One region of the Rhizobium sp. NZLR1b genome, then DNA from elsewhere that is predicted to be linked to it. Evidence: predicted binding sites of a transcription regulator. Region 1 holds the regulator's gene; the other holds the start of a gene.
What was found. The regulator LexA, encoded in region 1, represses DNA repair genes until DNA is damaged. The targets are predictions, from matches to a motif close to TGTTCNNNNTGTGTTCNG.
Positions count from the first base shown of each region.

Region 2: the regulator LexA is predicted to act here: its motif matches at 2,538-2,555, upstream of HJB84_RS19890 (2'-5' RNA ligase family protein).

Region 1 is NZ_JABDWC010000022.1:75,184-81,693, forward strand. It holds gene kdsA (3-deoxy-8-phosphooctulonate synthase) at 1-598, opposite strand, end outside; gene HJB84_RS25835 (VOC family protein) at 595-1,491, opposite strand; gene lexA (transcriptional repressor LexA) at 1,689-2,408, shown strand; gene HJB84_RS25845 (ComEC/Rec2 family competence protein) at 2,389-4,818, opposite strand; gene gltA (citrate synthase) at 5,109-6,398, shown strand; gene lpxB (lipid-A-disaccharide synthase) at 6,432-6,510, opposite strand, start outside.
Region 2 is NZ_JABDWC010000014.1:59,359-65,868, reverse strand. It holds gene HJB84_RS19910 (Atu4866 domain-containing protein) at 1-352, shown strand, start outside; partial or broken gene HJB84_RS19905 (SDR family NAD(P)-dependent oxidoreductase) at 389-1,091, shown strand; gene HJB84_RS19900 (SDR family oxidoreductase) at 1,128-1,862, shown strand; gene HJB84_RS19895 (methylated-DNA--[protein]-cysteine S-methyltransferase) at 1,897-2,460, opposite strand; gene HJB84_RS19890 (2'-5' RNA ligase family protein) at 2,629-3,237, shown strand; gene HJB84_RS19885 (succinylglutamate desuccinylase/aspartoacylase family protein) at 3,334-4,395, shown strand; gene HJB84_RS19880 (ArsC family reductase) at 4,497-4,847, shown strand; gene ybaK (Cys-tRNA(Pro) deacylase) at 4,876-5,349, shown strand; gene HJB84_RS19870 (MarR family winged helix-turn-helix transcriptional regulator) at 5,350-5,793, opposite strand; gene HJB84_RS19865 (glutathione S-transferase family protein) at 5,904-6,510, shown strand, end outside.

The sequences.
Region 1 (6,510 bases):
GCGCGCCCATCGACGCCATGATCGGCAGCGAGCGCATGTCGGAGACCAAAGTGTTATAACCGAAGGAGGCGCCGCGTTCGCACAGCAGCACGTTCGGATTGCCGCTGGCATTGAGCTTCTTCAGGACGTTTTTCATATCCCAGGGAGCGAGGAACTGGCCCTTCTTGACATTGACGGCGCGGCCGGTCTCGGCGGCGGCGATCAGAAGGTCGGTCTGGCGGCAGAGGAAAGCCGGGATCTGCAGGACATCGACCACTTTTGCCACCGCGGCGCATTGCTCGGCGGTGTGGACGTCGGTCAGGACGGGAAAACCGAACTCCTTCTTCAGGTCGGCGAAGATCTGCATGCCCTTTTCAAGCCCGATGCCGCGTTCGGCAGAGAGCGAGGTGCGGTTTGCCTTATCGAAGGAGCTCTTGTAGACGAGACCGATGCCGAGTTTGGCGCAAAGCTCCTTCAGTGTGCCGGCAACCATGAAGGCGTGGTCGCGGCTCTCCATCTGGCAAGGGCCGGCAATCAGCGACAGGCGGCCGGTATTGGAAAATGTGACCTGGCCTGCGCCCTCGCCGATCCTGACTTCGGAATTCGTATCAGTGCTCATCGTGTTTCCTCGAAGGCGAAGAGCGTGCCCTGCCCGGGCGCGGGCTTCACCAGAATGCGATTGTTCTTGCGCGTGTAGGTCACTCCGTTAGCAGCCAAATGCGCTTCTGTCACGGCAAGATCGGTGACGGCAAAGAGGATAGCCCGGCCGCGCAGGCCGCGGTCGGCGGATGCGACGGCGATCTCGAAATAGGCCTCCAGCCCTTCCGGCGTCATCAGGCTGATTTTCGCATTCGGCGCCGCGATATTAACGCCGAAACCGGTTTTCTCGACGGCCGATTGCGCCGTTGCAAGGCTGACGAAGGCGGCGAATGCAGAGGGGTCCGGCGCGCAAAGCGCGATCTCGGCAATGCCGGTGACGCCATTGGCATGCGTCTCTAGCGCACCGCGATCGGCCGGCAGAGGATTGATGCGCTCAACACAGAAGAGGAAGAAATCCGGCGCGCGCAACTCAGCGGCAAAGGCCAGCTTGAAGCCGGCCATGGTCTCGGAACCGTCCGGCATTTTCATCGGCCGGCTGAACTGCAGCATGTCGCCGGCGCTCGATCCGCTGCCGACGAAGCTCCGATGAGCGCGGCCGGCATCCTCGGTGCCGAACGCCACCGCCGAAAGCCCCTCCTCGCCACAGCGGAAGCGGAAGGCCCGATTGCGGGCGGTGAAGACATTGCCTTGCCGCGCCGATGCCTCGCTCTCCTCGCGGCTGGCGATACCGAGCGGCTCCAGATAGGTCTTGTCGGCAAAGAAGACGCAGGCATTCTCCGTTCCGAAGGGATGGCGGGCATCGGCGGCAACGGTGAAGCCAAGCTTGCCGAGCCTTTCGCGCGCCAGGTCGATATTGACAACGGGCAGCACGACATGATCCAGCGGGTGCGGTTTGGCCGAGTGCTCGTTCATGATATCCCTCCCTGAAACGCCAAGAGGGTGCGACAGCGCCACCTTCAATGCAAGACATGTGCGCCAATCCGGCGAATGAAAATAAAAAACTCAACGAGTTGGCGGCAAGTTTTACGGAAATTTAGCTACTTGCGGAACACATATGGAACATATAGTGTTCTGTTCTGGATTTGTTTCAATCAAGGGGTCACACGTCGATGCTCACGCGCAAACAACAGGAGCTCCTGCTTTTCATTCATGAGCGCATGAAGGAATCCGGCATTCCGCCCTCTTTCGACGAAATGAAGGATGCCCTGGATCTGGCCTCGAAATCCGGCATTCATCGTTTGATCACAGCGCTTGAAGAGCGTGGCTTCATTCGCCGCCTACCGAACCGCGCCCGGGCGCTCGAGGTCATCAAGCTTCCGGAGGCCTACAGCCCGAGCATCCAGCCCCGGCGCGGCTTTTCGCCAAGCGTCATCGAGGGCAGCCTCGGCAAGCCGCAGCCGGTCGCCGCCCCCGCTCCTGCAAAACCGGTCGCCGATAACGGCAACTCCGTCTCCGTGCCGGTCATGGGCCGGATCGCTGCCGGCGTTCCGATCTCGGCGATCCAGAATAACACCCACGACATCGTCGTTCCCGCAGACATGCTCGGCTCCGGCGAACATTATGCGCTGGAGGTCAAGGGCGATTCGATGATCGACGCCGGCATCTTCGACGGCGACACGGTAATCATCCGCAACGGCAGCACCGCAAGTCCCGGCGACATTGTCGTTGCCCTGGTCGATGACGAAGAAGCGACGCTCAAACGTTTCCGCCGCAAGGGCGCCTCGATCGCGCTGGAGGCTGCCAATCCGGCTTATGAGACCCGGATTTTCGGGCCGGACCGCGTCAAGGTGCAGGGCAAGCTCGTCGGCCTCATTCGCCGCTATCACTGACATTGGAGAGGCCGGATTCGGCAAAACTGTTGCTGCGCCAGTCATAGGCGCGATGGCGCTTCCATGGGCGCGACAGGGTTTCGAATGCGGTCACGACCTCCAGGCCGGCATCGGCGAAGCGCAGCTCGACGGAGCCAGTCCTGCGCAGCGTCTCACCGGTAAAGAGCGTCGCTCCTGATCGGCAGCTGTTGAACCGCAGGCGGACCGACGTCACGACGATATCCGCCGCGTCGCAAGCCGGACCGAGATAGGCAGCGTTGTCGATGACGGCAACCACATGACCATTGCCGAGCCTTGATGTGCACCAGGCCTTTTTGACGCAGGAAAAGCGGTTTGCTTCACCACCGGCGACAGCCGCCCGCATCGCCGCCCTCGCTTCATTCTGCTGATCGCGGGAAAGCCTGACGCGGCGGTCGTCTCCCTCCGGCGGGACAGCGGGACCATCCAGCATTTTCGGCGGGAAATGCGTCGGCAGGACAAGTGCTCTCTGCCACTGATCGAAGATGAAATCCGGCGGGTTTTCGCGGTTGGAAGCGATTGCCGCAGCCGCGACCACTGCGACGAGACTGCCATCCTCCGAAATCACCAGATCCGGCGCCCGGGGAAGCGGCAGAAGCAGCACGCCGAGCGTAGAGACGGCGATAATCGATGTGCCGATATGGCGCAGCCGGGTGCGCAGCAGCGTCAGCAGCAGAAAGCCGGCCACGGCGACAGCGAAATACCAAGCCGGCAAGCGGCCGATGCCGATATCACCGCCCCAACCGGACACCGTTTTGGCGACCGCAATCACCAGGTCGAGGCCGAGGCCGACCACCTTCCAGAGCGGAACGTCCAGACCGAACGGCATGAGCAACATCGCCAGCAGCCCGGCCGGCATGACGATGAAGGAGATGATCGGCATCGTCGCGAGATTTGCCGGCAGCCCGTAAGCGGTCAGGCGATGAAAATGTTCGATCGAAAACAGCGCCGTGGAAAAACCGCCGATCAGCGAGGTCAGGAAGACGCCGCCGAAGAAGCCGGCGACGGCAACGACCGGTCGGAAGACCGGCAGTTTCAGCAAGGCGTTTTCGCGGACGCGCCGGTCCTTCCACAGTTGATAACCCGATACGAGTGCCAATGTCGCGGCAAAGGACATCTGGAAGCTCGGGCCCAAGACTTCGGACGGCGAAATGGCGATGATGACGAGCGCCGAGAGAACGACATTGCGCAGGCTGATCGACGGCCGGTCGAAGAAGACGGCGACCAGCATGATCGCCATCATGATGAAGGCACGTTCGGCCGAGACCCCGAAGCCGGAAATCAGGTAGTAGGCGGTGACGGCGCTGAGCGCGCCGGCGGCGGCGATCTTCTTTGTCGGATAGGCCTGAGCGACGCCCGGAAAAAGGCTGAGCAGCATCCGGAAGCCGACGAAGAAGATGCCGGCCGACAGCGCCATGTTGAGGCCGGAGATCGCGACAATATGAGCAAGGCCGGACTGGCGCAGCGCCTCCGTCGTCGCATTCGAGATGGCGCGTCGCTCGTCGGTCACCAAAGCAGCGGCAAAAGCGCCGGTGTCGCCGGGCAGGATCGATCGTATGCGGTCGCCAATGCTACTGCGCAGGTGGTAAAGCCATTCCAGCAGAGCTGCCGATGTCGATCTGGCAGCCTGCGGACCCGCCTCCAGATCCTTCTCTGGCGCACCGTAGAAGAAGCCGTTGGCGCCGATGCCATCGAAATAGGCACCGAAGGAGAAGTCGTTGAGCTCGGGAAGTGCGGGGCCTGCCGGCGGCGTCAGTCGTGCCCTGCCGGTGATGAGGTCGCCGATGTCGAAAGGCATGTCGGCGCCGCGGACGATCGCGGTTATGCGTCCCGGCGGCCGCTTCAACTCCGGCGCCTCCGTGCCGGTGACGGCAAGAATGTAGCGCCAGCGCCCACGGCCGTCGCCTTCTCGCCGCTCAACTCGGCCGGTCACTGTCGTCGTCACCGAGGAATCGAGGATCACCGTCGAAGCCCGCCAGCTCTCGAATTGTGCGCAGAGCATGCCGCCGGCCACGAGTGCAGGCGCCAGCAGCGTCGCCCGCAATGCCGCCCGGCTGCGGCCGACGATGAGAACCGCGATCGTCAGCACCAACAGAGAGAGCAGCGATGCAACAAGCGGAAATTCGGATGCCGCAACAAACCAGAAGGCCGCCCCGGCGCCGAGAAACACCGGCGAAAAAAGCAGCAAGCGGCCATGATCCGCCTCCTCGCCCAGCATGCGCATGCCGGCGCCAATCGATTGCCGGGCTGCGGCGAGCAGCCGGTGGCGCAAAGATGTCGTCGACTGCGTCCTGGTCGGCCGTATCACCACGATAGGCGGCGAAAAACCGGAGGGACCGGCTGAGCCGGCGCCTGCTTCCGGCCGCAATTCGACTGTCGTCACTTCCTGCATGTGCCGCCCAAGGTCACCCGCGAAGACGGCCAGAATGCATTCTCTAATCAAATCCGGCAAGGATAATCGATTGAAATATGAGGGAAAATCGCCAGCGCCAAAAGACTAAGCGAATCATCGGCTTCCGATATGCACGGGGCTCATCGCTGCAGTGCCTAAAAGGTGATACCGCAATGCACAAAATGCCGGCACGGTAACTTGGCATTAGCTTCACGATCATATAGCTATCGGTAAGGACGCTTAACCCCTATGGCGCTTTTATGGCGCCACCGCCATTTCGGAGGATCAGCATGACGGATCAAAGCGCTACAATAAAAATCGGTGACAAATCTGTCGACCTAGCCGTCAAAAGCGGCACGATCGGCCCGAGCGTCATCGATATCGGTGCCCTTTACAAGAACACGGCTTCCTTCACGTACGATCCGGGTTTCACCTCGACCGCATCCTGTGAATCGAAAATCACCTACATCGACGGCGACGAAGGTGTGCTGCTGCATCGCGGCTATCCGATCGAGCAACTGGCCGAGCATGGCGACTTCCTCGAGGTCTGCTATCTGCTTCTCTACGGCGAACTGCCGACCACCGTACAGAAGAAAGATTTCGATTATCGCGTCACGCACCACACCATGGTGCACGAGCAGATGAGCCGGTTCTTCACCGGCTTCCGCCGCGACGCCCATCCGATGGCCGTCATGTGCGGCTGCGTCGGCGCACTGTCGGCTTTCTATCATGACTCAACCGACATCACCGATCCGCACCAGCGCATGGTCGCCAGCCTGCGCATGATCGCCAAGATGCCGACGCTTGCGGCCATGGCTTACAAATACCATATCGGCCAGCCCTTCGTTTATCCGAAGAACGATCTCGACTACGCCTCGAACTTCCTGCGCATGTGTTTTGCCGTGCCTTGCGAAGAATATGTGGTCAATCCGGTGCTTGCCCGCGCCATGGATCGGATCTTCATCCTGCATGCCGATCACGAGCAGAACGCCTCGACTTCGACCGTGCGTCTCGCCGGTTCGTCGGGCGCCAATCCGTTCGCCTGCATCGCAGCCGGCATCGCCTGCCTGTGGGGGCCTGCGCATGGCGGCGCCAACGAAGCAGCGCTCAACATGCTGCATGAGATCGGCTCAGTCGACCACATTCCGGAATATATCGCCCGCGCCAAGGACAAGAACGATCCGTTCCGCCTGATGGGCTTCGGTCACCGCGTCTACAAGAACTATGATCCGCGCGCCAAGATCATGCAGAAGACGACGCATGAGGTGCTCGGCGAACTCGGCATCAAGGACGATCCGTTGCTCGAAGTGGCGATGGAGCTTGAGCGCATCGCGCTCACCGACGAATATTTCATCGAAAAGAAGCTCTATCCGAACATCGACTTCTATTCCGGCATCACGCTGAAGGCGCTGGGCTTCCCCACGACGATGTTCACCGTGCTCTTCGCGCTTGCCCGCACCGTCGGCTGGATCGCGCAGTGGAACGAGATGATCGAGGATCCGGAGCAGCGCATCGGCCGTCCGCGCCAGCTCTATGTCGGCGAACCGAAGCGTGACTACATTCCGGTTTCGAAGCGCTGATCGCTTCCCCAACCAACGAAAAACCCGGTCACTTCAGAAGCGACCGGGTTTTTTCATTTTCAGCACGTCGAGAAGGATTTCGGCGGCATGTTCGCCGGGCGGTTTTTCGGTC
Region 2 (6,510 bases), on a different contig from region 1:
GAGCGCTGTTCTGCAAATTTTCGCCGTCACCACCCTGGCCGGCACGGCGATCGGCCCCGCGGATGCCGTCAACGACCGGCGATCCATACGTCAACAAACAAGCGAGAACACGATGCAGCAACATCCCTATGTCGGCATATGGGTGACGGATGATGGCCGTATCCGCCATGAACTCCTGCCCGACGGCCGTTACGACGAGGCCCGCGGCAACCGGGAGAGCGCCTATCGAGGCCGTTACGAAGTCACCGGAAGCCATATCGAATACTGGGACGACACCGGCTTCACGGCCGACGGCGATTTCGTCGACGGCGATACGCTCCATCATGGCGGCATGGTGCTCCGCCGCCAATAGACATCACTCGGGATAAGGCCGTTTCGGCCGGAAAGGATGACGATCATGTCTGCCACCACACCCATCTGGTTCATCACCGGCGCATCGTCCGGCCTCGGCCGGGCGCTTGCGGAGGCGGTTCTCGCCCGTGGCTGGCGCGCCGCCGTGACCGCGCGCAGACCAGAGACCCTCAGGGATCTCGCAGCTGAACACGGCAACCGCGCGCTTGCTCTCGCACTCGATGTGACGGACGGCCGCTCCGTCGCCGGCGCGGTTCATGACGCCGAGAGACATTTCGGCGCGATCGACGTGCTCGTCAACAATGCCGGCTACGGCTATCTCGCGGCGATCGAGGAGGGCGACGATGCGGAGATACGCGCCCAGTTCGAGACCAATGTCTTCGGATTGATCGATGTCACCAAGCAGGTTCTGCCGGGTATGCGGACACGCCGGCGAGGGCACATCTTCAATGTCTCCTCGCTCGGCGGTCTCGTCGCCTTCGCTGCCACCGGCTATTACCACGCCACCAAATTCGCGGGGCAAGCGGCGCCAGGCCACCCGCTCGGTCTCCGGCAAACAGCCGGGAGATCCGGTCCGTGCCGCAGCCGCCATCCTATCGGCCTTCGAGGCGGAGGAACCGCCGCTGCGTCTGCTGCTCGGCGCACCTGCCCTGAAGATCGCCCGCGAACGGCTCGACGCGCTGCGCGGAAACTTCGACGCCTGGGCGGAGACGACGCTCAGCGCCGATTTCCCCAGCTGACCACCAAGAAACACTCAATCGACAAAGGAGCTTGAAATGTCGACGATCGAAGGAAAAGTCATCGCCATTACCGGGGCCAGCAGCGGCATCGGAGAGGCTGCTGCAAAGGTGCTGGCTGCCGCGGGCGCGCATCTCGTGATCGGCGCGCGCCGCACCGAGCGGCTGGAGACACTCGCCGGCGAAATAGCAGCCAAGGGCGGCAGCGTGCGGCTGCGAAAGCTTGATGTCACCGACCGTTCCCAAGTGGAGGCCTTTGCGGGTTTTGCCAGGTCCGAATTCGGCCGGTTGGACGTTATCGTCAACAATGCCGGCGTCATGCCGCTCTCGCCGCTTGCGGCCCTCAAGGTCGACGAGTGGGACCGGATGGTCGACGTCAACATCAAGGGTGTGCTCTACGGCATCGCCGCTGCGCTTCCGATCATGAAGGCGCAGGGATCCGGACAGATCATCAACCTGGCTTCGATCGGCGGCCACGCCGTTTCCCCAACGGCCGCGGTCTATTGCGCGACGAAATTCGCGGTGCGGGCGATCTCGGACGGGTTGCGGCAGGAGACGGATCGCATCCGGGTGACGGTCATCTCCCCCGGCACCACGACATCGGAACTGGCCGGCACGATTACCGATCCGACCGCGCGGAACGCCATGAGGGTTTTCAGGGCGGTCACGATCAGCCCCGAGGCTATCGCCAATTCGATCCTCTATGCCGTCAGCCAGCCTGACGATGTCGATGTCAGCGAGATCATCGTCCGGCCAACGGCCAGCCCGCATTGAGCAGCCGGCATCCCGGCTGAGACCGCCCCGCCGCCTAAAACCCCAGCGATTGCTGGGCGGGCGGCGGCGGGCCGAGCTGGACGCCTTCAAGCTCCAGCATGCGGGTCTTCGATGACGAGCCGCCGGGAGCCGAGAAACCGCCGATTTTGCCGCCGGCGGCCAGCACCCGGTGGCAGGGGATGATCAATGCGACCGGGTTCTTCGCCATCGCCTGGCCGACGTCGCGCGCGACTTCCGGCCCGGCGCCAAGCTCTTTCGCCAGCGCGCCGTAGGTGGTCGTATGGCCCCAGCCGACACGCCTTGCCGCCGCGTAAATATCCCTGAAGAGGGCATCCTGCCCGGCAAGATCGAGTTCGACGTCGGAGAAATCCGTTTCCTCGCCCTGGAAATAGCGCTTCACGGCGGCGACCGTTTCGAGCACATCAGGCGTCGGCGCGCCGGGCTCGGCACCCGGCAGGCGGCGCAGTAAGAGCCGCTCGGTCGCTTCCGCGGTTTTCGTCGGCAGCTGGAAGCGGGCGATGCCGGCGTCGCTCCAGGCGATGCCGCAGAAACCAGCCGCGGTTTCGAAGATGAGATAGTGATGGATCGTCTGGGCCATGACACAGCCTCCGCGTTTTCGATTACCACCAAAATCGTACGGAACGGCCGCTGTTTCAACCCGATTCTTGCGCATCTCGTTCTTTTTTTGTTCTTGATATTCTACCTTGCCGGCGTATCTTTCACCTCTTTTTTGGAGCGCGAGGCGGTCATGACGACCTGACAGGCCATGAACCAGATTTCCTTCGATTTCGACCATGGTCAAAATCGACGCGGGCAGGCGTGTGAAAGCCGGAACGGCGGCCACAGGCTTTTCTTTGCGCTCCGCCCGCCTGCGATCGTCGAACGGCAAGCGGCTTCGATCGCCGACGACTATTGCAAGACCTTCTCCCTTTCCGCAAAGCCGCGGCTGACGACCCTGCATGTGAGCGTTATCGGCATCGGCGACTATGAAGTGTTGCCGGAGGACGTGATCTTTGCGGCCCGGCAGGCCGCCGCTACAGTCGAGGGCGCGCCGATCGCCGTCACCTTCGACAGGATCATGAGCTTCAAGCGGGAAGGCAAGGCGCGGCCTCTGGTGCTCTGCAGCAAAGACGGGCTGATGCCGCTCATGCGACTGCATGTCCAGCTTGGTGTCGGCCTGCACAATACCGGATTGCGTGACAATATCGATCGCAATTTCACGGCGCATATGACGCTGCTCTATGACCGCAAAGCAGTGCCGCCGACGAGCCTCGACCAACCGGTTTCGTGGACGGCGCGGGAATTCCTGCTCATTCACAGCGTTCTTGGAAAAACCGAACACCACATCATCGATCGCTGGCCGCTGCTTGGCTGACGGCAATGGCATCTCCGGACCAAGGCTTGCGCTTCCGCGATTTCCGCGCATAAAGCTGAACAACCGTCGGGATGGCAAACGGAGAACGAAGACAGCATGGATGTTTCAGAGATCATCATCCCAGGAGATACGCCGGGAACGGAGTGGCGGCTGCCGGTGCTGCGCTTTGCGGGCCACGATCCGAAGGCGCCGAAGATCTATATCCAGGCCGCACTGCATGCCGGGGAACTGCCGGGAACGGTGCTCCTGCATTTCCTCTGCGAGCGGCTGCGGCAGGCGGAAAGCGAAGGCGGGATCGTCGGCGACATCACCATCGTGCCGCAGGCCAATCCGATCGGTGCGGCGCAATCGCATTTCGGCGACCTGCAGGGTCGTTTCGACCTTGGCTCACGCACCAATTTCAACCGGGATTTTCCGCTGATCTCCCTTGCCGATCGGGCCACGCTGATCGAAGACCTCGATGATTATCCGGCTACCGACAGGCTGAAACGACAGCTCTTGCATATGGCGCTTGGCGCCGATCTCGTCCTCGACCTGCATTGCGACGACGAATCCCTGCAATATGCCTATATCGACGAAGCCTTCTGGCCGGAGGCGGCCGATCTTGCCGCTGCACTCGATATGGAGGCCGCGCTGCTTTCGGATGGCGAAAGCTCGGCCTTCGAAGAGGCGGTCGGTTTTGCCTGGAAATATGAGGTTTCCGGCGAGCGCCAATCGCGGCTGCCGGGCAGGCTTTCGGTCACCGTCGAGCTGCGCGGCAAACGCGACGTCGATCCGGTGCTGGCTGAGAAGGATGCGGAGGGGCTGTGGCGGTTCCTTGCGGCACGGGGGATCGTCGGTGAGGTGAAGGCTGAGGCAAAGGCGTTTTCCGGTCCGGCCGTGCCGCTCGACAATGTCGAGATCATTCGCGCTCCTGAAGGTGGGGCCGTGCTCTTGCATCGCGCCATCGGCGACAGGGTTGTGGAAGGCGAGCTCCTGGCGACGATTGTCACCCGCCCGGGTCAGCCGGGTGGCAGCATCGAACTCCGCGCCCCGCAAGACGGGTTGATCCTGACCCGAACGTCCGACCGGCTGGTACGGCGGCGCGGCGACCTGATGAAGATTGTCTGCGACAGTCCCAGCGACGCCTTGCGCAAGGCCGGCACGCTGGAGAATTGAGCCGAGCCGGATCCCGGCGAGTGCCGGGATAAAGTGTCGCGGGCATTTGCGCCGGTCTTCTTGCATGGTATCTCGCAGCGATCACAGGGAATCGATCGGGCATGACCGTCACCATCTATGGTATCAAGAATTGCGACACGATGAAGAAGGCCCGCAGCTGGCTGGAAGAACACGGCGTTGCCTATGCGTTTCACGATTACAAGGCGCTCGGCATCGACCGCGCCCATCTTGATGCCTGGATCGATCAGGCCGGGCTCGATACCGTGCTCAACCGCGCCGGCACCACCTTCCGCAAACTGGCTGATGCAGAGCGGGAGAACCTCAGCTGGGAGAAGGCGATCCAACTGATGCTCGACCAGCCGTCGATGATCAAACGGCCGGTGCTGGAGGCCAGCGGCAAGTTGCTGATCGGCTTCAAGCCGGCGATTTACGCCTGTGCATTTGCAGGCTGAACGACAGGCAACAACTCCCGAGCTAGAGATGTCCAAGACCACGCGCGCGACACAGGTTCTTTCCCAGGCAGGCGTCGCCTTCACGGTCCATGCCTATGACTACGACCCGGGCGCCGAGCGCGTCGGCCTGCAGGCGGCGGAAGCCCTTGGCGAAGCGCCGCACCGGGTGCTGAAGACGTTGATGGCGGAGGTGGACGGCAAGCCGGTCTGCGTCGTCGTGCCGTCGGACCGCGAAGTCAGCATGAAGAAGCTTGCGAGCGCCTTTCACGGCAAATCGGCCAATATGATGAAGCCGGCCGATGCCGAGCGGCTGACGGGTTATCATGTCGGCGGCATCAGCCCCTTCGGCCAGAAGAAATCCATGCCGACGGCGATCGAGGAAACCGCCCTGGCCGAACCGCTCGTCTATATCAATGGCGGCCAACGCGGACTGCAGGTGCGGCTCGATCCAAAGGATGCGTTGAAGGCCTTGAAAGCGGTCGGCGTATCGTTGATCGCCTGATCAAAGGAAACGAGCCAGTAAAGCTGTTATGGTATTTGCCTCGGTCTCGGCAAGCTTGCAGCCAATATGGGTTTCGATCGACCTAGCATAGACCGCCCACATGCGCTCTCGCAGCTGCAGCCCGGCATCGGTGATCACGACCCAGCGGCCGCGCGCATCCTCGTCGAAGGTCTCGCGGTGGACCAAGCCCTCCCTTTCCAGCCGGTCTACCAGACGGGAGAGATTATATTGGGCAAGCAGTGTCCGTTCTTCGATCTCATAGGGACGCAATCGCCCGCCCTTTGCCCTCGCCAGCTCCCAAAGCACGTCGTACCAGGAAAGCGTCGGCATTTTCGCCGCCTTGAAATCGATTTCGATCGCCGCAAGCAGACGATCGCGGGCGCGCATGATGTGTATCCATGCGCTGGTCGCGGCTTCGCTCGGCGTCGGGGACTTATCGGACATAGATGCAGTTACATTTAACTTGAACGCCGGCGCAATCGCTATTATATGCATTTGCATCTATCATCGTTATTGATATTTTCAGCCGCGGCGTGCGGCATCAGGAGAGCGCCATGAGCAAGCTTACATTGATCAGCCACCACCTCTGCCCCTATGTGCAGCGCGCCGCGATCGTGCTTCTCGAAAAGGGCGTGCCGTTCGAGCGCATCAACATCGATCTTGCCAACAAGCCGGACTGGTTCCTGAAAATCTCGCCGCTCGGCAAGGTGCCGCTGCTGCGGATCGAACAAATGGATGGCAGCGAGGCCGTGCTGTTCGAAAGCAGCGTCATCTGCGAATATCTGGAGGAAACGCAGGTGGGAACTGCGCTGCATCCGGCCGATCCGCTGACCCGCGCCCGTCATCGCGGCTGGATGGAATTCGGCACGTCCGTGCTGTCCGATCTCTGGGGTTATGAAACGGCGCAGGATGAACTGCAGCTGGAGGCCAAGCGCAAGGCGCTCATCGCAAAATTCACGACGCTCGAGGGCGCGCTGGGCGACGGGGCCTATTTTCCCGGCAGTGGCTTCAGCCTCGTCGACGCCGTCTTCGCGCCTGTGTTTCGTTATTTCGATCTCTTCGACACGCTCGGCGACAGCGGCATTTTCGACGGGCTCGAGCGGGTAAAGCGCTGGCGCAAGGCGCTGTCAGAGCGCGCGAGTGTCCGAGCCGCCGTTGGCG